2 regions of the Haliea sp. E17 genome follow, and region 1 is predicted to be linked to the other one. Evidence: predicted binding sites of a transcription regulator. Region 1 holds the regulator's gene; the other holds the start of a gene.

Region 1 (3,554 bases):
GGGGCCCAACGGCGCCGGCAAAACCACCTGTTTCTACATGATTATCGGCATCATCACCGCAGACCGCGGGAGCATCGAGCTGAACGGTGAAGACATTACCCGCCTGCCCATGCACGAGCGCGCGCGCCACGGCATCGGCTACCTGCCCCAGGAGGCGTCGATCTTCCGCAAGCTGTCGGTGGGCGACAACCTGCTGGCGATTCTCGAGACCCGCCCCGACCTCAACCGCAAACAGCGGCAGGAAAAGCGCGACATGCTGCTCGAGGAATTTCACGTGCAGCACCTGCGCGACAGCCTCGGCCAGTCGCTCTCCGGCGGCGAGCGGCGGCGGGTGGAAATCGCCCGCGCGCTGGCGACAGAACCGGACTTCATCCTGCTCGACGAACCCTTCGCCGGCGTCGACCCGATCTCGGTGAGCGACATCAAGCAAATCATCAACCACCTGCGCGATCGCGGTATCGGCATCCTGATTACCGACCACAACGTGCGCGACACACTTGATATTTGCGAGAAGGCCTATATCGTAGGGGAAGGTCACATCATCGCCTCAGGCACCTCCCAGGAAGTGCTGGACAACGCCAAGGTGCGCAAGGTCTACCTCGGCGAACAATTCCGCCTTTAAGGCATCCGCAACACCACTGCTAAACGTAAAAAAAGTCAACAAGCAAATTTCGAGCCAAGCGGTTGCCAGAGTTTGCACGCTGGCGCTACACTCCAAGTCGTGTTCAACTGCGCCACCCCGTACGGGGACGCACCCAGGGGCTCTTTCCAGCTGTCGATGAAACAATCGCTTCAACTCAAGATCGGCCAGCAACTGACCATGACTCCGCAGTTGCAGCAGGCCATCCGCTTACTGCAACTCTCCACGCTGGACCTGCAGCAGGAAATCCAGCAGGCGCTGGACAGTAACCCCCTGCTGGAAATCGGCGAAGAGGACCTCGGCGGCAACGAGGTGGAGAACGGTAACAACGAGCCCGAAGGCCCGGCCGGCAACAGCGACTGGGAAAGCGCCGAACTCAACGAGGCTAACACCACCGGCTCCGAGAGCATGCCGGATGACCTGCCGGTGGACACCCGCTGGGAAGACCTGCTGCCATCCAGTTCTTCCCCCGCCCCGGCGCCCATGGAAGACGACGGTGACTTCGAGTCCCGCAACAGCTCGCGGGAATCCCTGCACGACCACCTGCTCTGGCAGCTCAACCTCACCCGTTTTTCCGACACCGACCACCTGATCGCCCTGACCCTGCTCGACGCCACCGACGGCAACGGCCGGCTGACCCTGTCGCTGGAGGAAATCCACGAGTCCTTCGACCCGGAACTCGACATCGAGATGGACGAGATCGTGGCGGTGCTGCACCGGCTGCAGCAATTCGAACCCGCCGGCGTCTGTACCCGCAGCCTGCAGGAATGCCTGCTGGTGCAGTTGCAGCAACTGCCCGCCGACACCCCCTATCTCGAGCCGGCGCGGCTGATCCTCAACCGCCACCTGCCGCAGCTGGCCGGCGGCGATTACAACCAGATCCTGCGCCGCACCCGGCTCGCTGAAAGCGAACTCAAGTCGGTACTGGCGCTGTTGCAGACCCTGGACCCGAACCCGGGGCAATCCTTCGCCCCGGAAGATGTCGAATACGTGGTGCCCGACGTTTTTGTCAGCAAGCGCGAAGGCCGCTGGGTGGTGGAGCTCAACCCGGATATCGCGCCCAAACTGCGCATCAATAGCGACTATGCCAGCCTGATCAAGCGCGCGGACAACAGTGCCGACAACACCTACCTGCGCGACAACCTGCAGGAGGCGCGCTGGTTCCTGAAGAGCCTGCAGAGCCGCAACGAAACCCTGATGAAAGTGGCCAGCAAGATTGTCGAGCACCAGCGCAACTTCCTCGAATACGGCGAGGAAGCCATGAAACCGCTGGTGCTGCACGACATTGCCGAGGCGGTGGAGATGCACGAGTCCACCATCTCCCGGGTCACCACCCAGAAGTACATGCACACCCCGCGCGGTATCTTCGAACTCAAGTATTTCTTTTCCAGCCACGTATCCACCAGCGGCGGTGGCGAATGCTCTTCAACGGCGATTCGCGCACTGATCCGCAAGCTGGTCGCGGCAGAAAACCCCCGCAAGCCTCTCAGCGACAACAAGATCGCCCAATTGCTGGACGAACAGGGCATTGAAGTAGCCCGGCGGACCATCGCCAAGTACCGGGACAGCCTTAACATCCCGCCCTCCAACGAGCGCAAGCGGCTGGTATGATCTTTATGCCAATATCGCCCGACCACCTGTGCCAGCCGGTCACCAAGTGGTCTAGACTGATTCCAAGGTCTCGCCGGAATCCGGCGGCGCCCTCCCCGGGGCTCACCCGGGCTCATCAGCAACAAGGAGCCAAGCTATGCAACTGAACGTCAGCGGACACCACGTGGAGGTCACCGACCCCCTGCGCAATTACGTTGAGAGCAAGTTCGAGCGACTGCAACGCCACTTTGACAATATCACCAACACCCAGGTCACCCTGATCGTCGAAAAAATGGTTCAGAAAGCGGAAGCGACCATGCACATCTCCGGAGCGGACCTGTTCGCCCAGGCGGAATCCGAGGACATGTACGCGGCGATCGATCTCCTCGCCGACAAGCTGGACCGCCAGCTGATCAAGCACAAAGAGAAAACCCGAGGTCACTGATTTCCACCCCATGCAATCACTAGCCGATCTGCTGACCCCGGAGCGCACCGCGAGCCGCGTTCCGGGGCTCAGTAAAAAAAGACTTTTTGAATCCCTCGCACGCATCATCAGCAATGACCTGCCCGGCATCTCCTACGACGCGGTATTCAGCAACCTCATCGCGCGCGAGAAGCTGGGCAGCACCGGACTGGGCCAGGGCATCGCCATTCCCCACTGCCGCATGCCCGGCTGCGAGGGGCCGGTGGGCGCCCTCCTCACCCTTGCCGAACCGATCGAATTCGACGCCCCGGACAACCAGCCGGTGGACCTCGTCTTTGCGCTGCTGGTTCCCGAGGGCGAGGAACAGCGCCACCTGAACACCCTGGCAGGAATCGCCCGCCAGTTCAGCCAGGCGGACTACTGCGCGCGCCTGCGCGCCGCGGAAAACGACGAAGCGCTGTTCGCCGTCGCGGAAGCCGGAGTGCAGTAACCATGCACCTGATCATCATCAGCGGCCGTTCCGGGGCGGGGAAAAGTACCGCCCTTCACCAGCTGGAAGATGAGGGTTACTACTGCATCGACAACCTGCCCGTGTCGCTGCTGCCCGCACTGGTGGAAGAGACCCGGCGCGAGGACTTTGCCCACTTCAAGGGCACCGCGGTCTGCATCGACGCCCGCAACGCCTGGAAGGACCTGGCGGATTTCGCCCGGGTCCGCGACTCGCTGCCCGCCGAGGTGCGCTGCGAAATCCTGCTGCTCGAAGCCCAGGATGCAGAGCTGATCAAACGCTTTTCCGAGACCCGGCGGCGCCACCCGCTGTCCTCGAACGACACACCGCTGGCCGAGGCCATCGACCTGGAGCGCGCGCTGCTGGCGCCGATCGCCGCGGATGCGGCGTTG
Region 2 (3,554 bases), on a different contig from region 1:
GCAGGAAGTCGACGACGTATTCGGCACCACGGTACAGCTCGGTGTGCCCTTTCTGGCGACCAAAACCCTTTACTTCAGTTACGGTGATACCCTGTACGCCGATCTCCGACAGCGCTTCTCGCACGTCGTCCAGCTTGAAGGGCTTCACAATAGCCGTTATCAGTTTCATGTAGTTCTCCTGGTGTCAGCGTCAGGGCGCCTCGCGGCGCCCGTAGTCAGGTTCTTAAGTGTTGATTACATGCTCTTGGAGACGGTGAACACGACGGTGTCGTCGCCCCAGTCAGTACCGAACACTTCTTCGTCGTCCAGATCGGTGCCTACCCAGGCCAGTGACCAGTCAACGGCCAGCCAGGAAGCAGATACGCCGATGGAGTAATCGGTGTAGTCGGTAGCGCCGTCAGAGAGGAAGCCCTCTTCGTCCAGGTCGTTGTAACCAACGTGGAAATCGACGGTGAACATGCCGAGGCCGAGGCTGTAGCCGGCCTGGTAGTACATGAAGTTGCCAGTCTCACCGTAGTAATCGTCGGAGTAGGCCAGGCCCAGGCTGAAGTCCCACAGGGACAGGCTGCCATAGATCTCCTGGTAGTCGCCTTCTGCGCCGTCGTCACCGGGGTAGTCGTAGTAGACATAGCCGACGTCGATGCCGATGTTGTCGTTGATGGGTACCGCCCAGCCGACGTAGTAGTCCAGCTCGAGGGAGCCGTCAAAACCGTCGTTGCTGTCGAAATCAACAGAGGAGCCCCAGGTGCCGACGTAGATACCGTTGTCAAAGCCGAGATCGAAACCGCCCTGGATGGCGGGGGATTCGTCTGACTGGGAAATACCACGGAATTTGTAATCGGTGGTCAGTGCGACGTTACCGCTGATCTCAACAGCTTGTGCAGAAGCCGCGGCGCCAGCAAGCAATGCGGTAGCGATGGCGGCGGGAAGTGCTTTTTTCAACATGTTGTCATTCTCCATGAGTTGAACCAGGTGTCAGAAATGTATTGCAACGTCTAATTACTTTGTGGGCACAGAATGCGCGCTATACAAATCTGCCCGACTAAGTGCAGGGCATGTGCCAGATGGCCTTATTTTCTTTAATATCAATAGCCTATGATATAAATACTCATAAACTGCACATTTCTTGCGCACCATTAACGCACCACCCATGCACCACTATGGAATATATCACCATTTTGGTGCGCCAAAATGGCGCGTTATATTAGTCATGGCTAGGTACCCCCTCGTGCGGGTTTGCGGCAGCGGGCGTTTCTGATCTTCGCCTGGCGGCGCAAATACCCTAGAATCCGCTTTTGAACAGGTTCAGACAGGTCCTCGCAATGGCTGTAAAACCACCTCCGGCTCCCTGGGACTTACTCCAGCAAATGAGCCAGCTGGCCAGTGAATCCGGGCTCAAGGGCGAAGTCGACAAGGGCGTGCGCAGCCTCGCCCAGTCCGCACTGGGCAAACTCGACCTTGTCAGCCGGGAAGAATTTGACGCCCAGAGCGAGGTACTGCGCCGCACCCGGGCCCGGGTCGAGGAGCTGGAAGCGGAACTGGAGGCACTGGGCAAGCAACTCGATCAGCTCGCGGACAGGGATTGATTTAACCGCAGCGCTACGCTCACGGACGAGCCATGGAACTTTCTGTACTGCACAGCCGCGCAATCTCCGGACTCAGCGCGCCACCGGTGCGCGTCGAAACCCATCTCTCCAACGGACTGCCGGCATTCAATATCGTCGGTATGCCCGCCACCGCCGTACGCGAGAGCAAGGACCGCGTACGCAGTGCCATCCTCAACTCCTGGTTTGAATTTCCCGACCGGCGGATCACCGTCAACCTCGCGCCCGCCGACCTGCCCAAGGAGGGCGGCCGTTTCGACCTGCCGATCGCCCTCAGCATCCTGGTTGCCTCGGGCCAGTTGCAGGCGCCGCAACTCGCAGAGCTCGAGTTCCTCGGCGAACTCGCGCTCGATGGCAGCCTGCAGCAGGTGCCCGGCGTGGTCTGCGCCGCACTGGCCGCGGCGGCCTGCGGCAGGACCCTGGTCATCCCCCGGGACAGTGCCGCGCATGCCTGCCGGATACCCGAAGCTACAGTCCTCGCGGCACCTGACCTGCTGACCCTGTGCGCCCACCTCAACGGCAGCCAGGCTTTGCCCGAGCCACCTCGCGCTCCCCCCAGGGCGACCCCCTCCTACCCCGACCTCAGTGAGGTCGTCGGCCAGCACGCGGCGCGGCGGGCACTGGAGATCGCCGCAGCCGGGGCCCACAATCTCCTGCTGGTGGGTCCACCGGGGACCGGCAAGACCCTGCTCGCCAGCCGCCTGCCCGGTATCCTGCCGCCACCCAGCCGCGAAGAGTCCCTGGTGGCACTCGCGCTGCGCGACTTCGACGGCTGCACAGCACCTGAAGATACCCTGCAGCGACCGTTTCGCGCGCCCCACCACAGCGCCAGCCCCGCCGCACTGATCGGGGGCGGCAGCCACCCGAGGCCCGGAGAAATCTCCCTGGCCCACGGCGGCGTGCTGTTCCTGGACGAGCTACCGGAATTCAGCCGGATGTGTCTGGAAGCACTGCGCGAGCCACTGGAATCAGGCGAAGTCACCATCTCCCGGGCCCGCCACAAGTTGCGCTATCCCGCCGGTTTCCAACTGGTGGCGGCCATGAATCCCTGCCCCTGCGGTTACCTGGGCGACAGCCAGCGGCACTGCCGTTGCACGCCGGAACAGATCCAGCGCTACCAGGGAAGGCTGTCCGGGCCGCTGCTGGACCGTATCGACCTGCACGTCAGTGTGCCGCGGGTGGCGCCCGGCCTGTTGCTGCAAAACACGTGTACCGGCGAACCCTCCTCGGCGGTGCGCAGCCGCGTCGCGCAGTCCCGCCAGCGGCAGCTGGAACGCCAGTCCTGCCTGAATTCGCAACTGTCCCCGAAGCGGCTCTTCGACTACTGCGTACTGGACGCCGATACACGCCTGCTGCTGGAAAAATCCGCGGAAGAACTGCACCTGTCGGGCCGGGCCCTGCACCGGATCCTGCGAGTGACGCGGACCATCGCCGACCTCGAAGGCGCCCCAACCATCAACAGCGCTCACCTCGCCGAAGCCCTGGCCTATCGCGGACATTAATATCCAAGCCGGGTAACTGCCGCTATCATCCCTGTGGATCGCCGCAATCTGACCCGCGGGCGGACCGGCAGCACGCAGCCCAGGCAGGGCCCCCGTGCGAACATCCAGCCGCTGCCAGTTGGGCGCGGCACAGGGCAAGGCGCAGGAGAAACAGCATGATGCAGGCAGTGAGCGATGTTCTGGCCAGCGTGGGCAATTACGGCTCACTGATTGCCAGTATCGTCGCGGTGATGTTCGGCGGCATGATCGTGGTCTACCTCCTGTACCGCCTGTTGCATTCAGTCATCAAGCCCAAGGGTACCTTCGCCCGGGTGATGAAAGTGTTTTTCGGTGCGCTCTACGTACTGATTCTTGTCGTCACGGTCCTGCTGGCCGCCGAACGGGTAGGCCTGCCGGTCAAGGGACTCGGCGCGATCGCCATTCTCGCGGTAATTGTCGGGGCGGTCAT

Evidence for each region. The regulator sigma-54, encoded in region 1, starts transcription at its own class of promoters, with help from an activator protein. The targets are predictions, from matches to a motif close to TGGCACANNNNTTGCNNT.
Region 2: ACNKU3_RS10115 (TorF family putative porin) is a predicted target of sigma-54. The motif match lies at 1,046-1,063, and genes of this name have one in related genera.

Annotation. Positions count from the first base shown of each region.
Region 1 is NZ_JBLWFK010000011.1:17,901-21,454, reverse strand. It holds gene lptB (LPS export ABC transporter ATP-binding protein) at 1-622, shown strand, start outside; gene ACNKU3_RS20465 (RNA polymerase factor sigma-54) at 779-2,251, shown strand; gene hpf (ribosome hibernation-promoting factor, HPF/YfiA family) at 2,388-2,675, shown strand; gene ptsN (PTS IIA-like nitrogen regulatory protein PtsN) at 2,686-3,144, shown strand; gene rapZ (RNase adapter RapZ) at 3,147-3,554, shown strand, end outside.
Region 2 is NZ_JBLWFK010000003.1:340,174-343,727, forward strand. It holds gene glnK (P-II family nitrogen regulator) at 1-169, opposite strand, end outside; gene ACNKU3_RS10115 (TorF family putative porin) at 235-945, opposite strand; gene ACNKU3_RS10120 (accessory factor UbiK family protein) at 1,323-1,586, shown strand; gene ACNKU3_RS10125 (YifB family Mg chelatase-like AAA ATPase) at 1,619-3,106, shown strand; gene ACNKU3_RS10130 (mechanosensitive ion channel family protein) at 3,262-3,554, shown strand, end outside.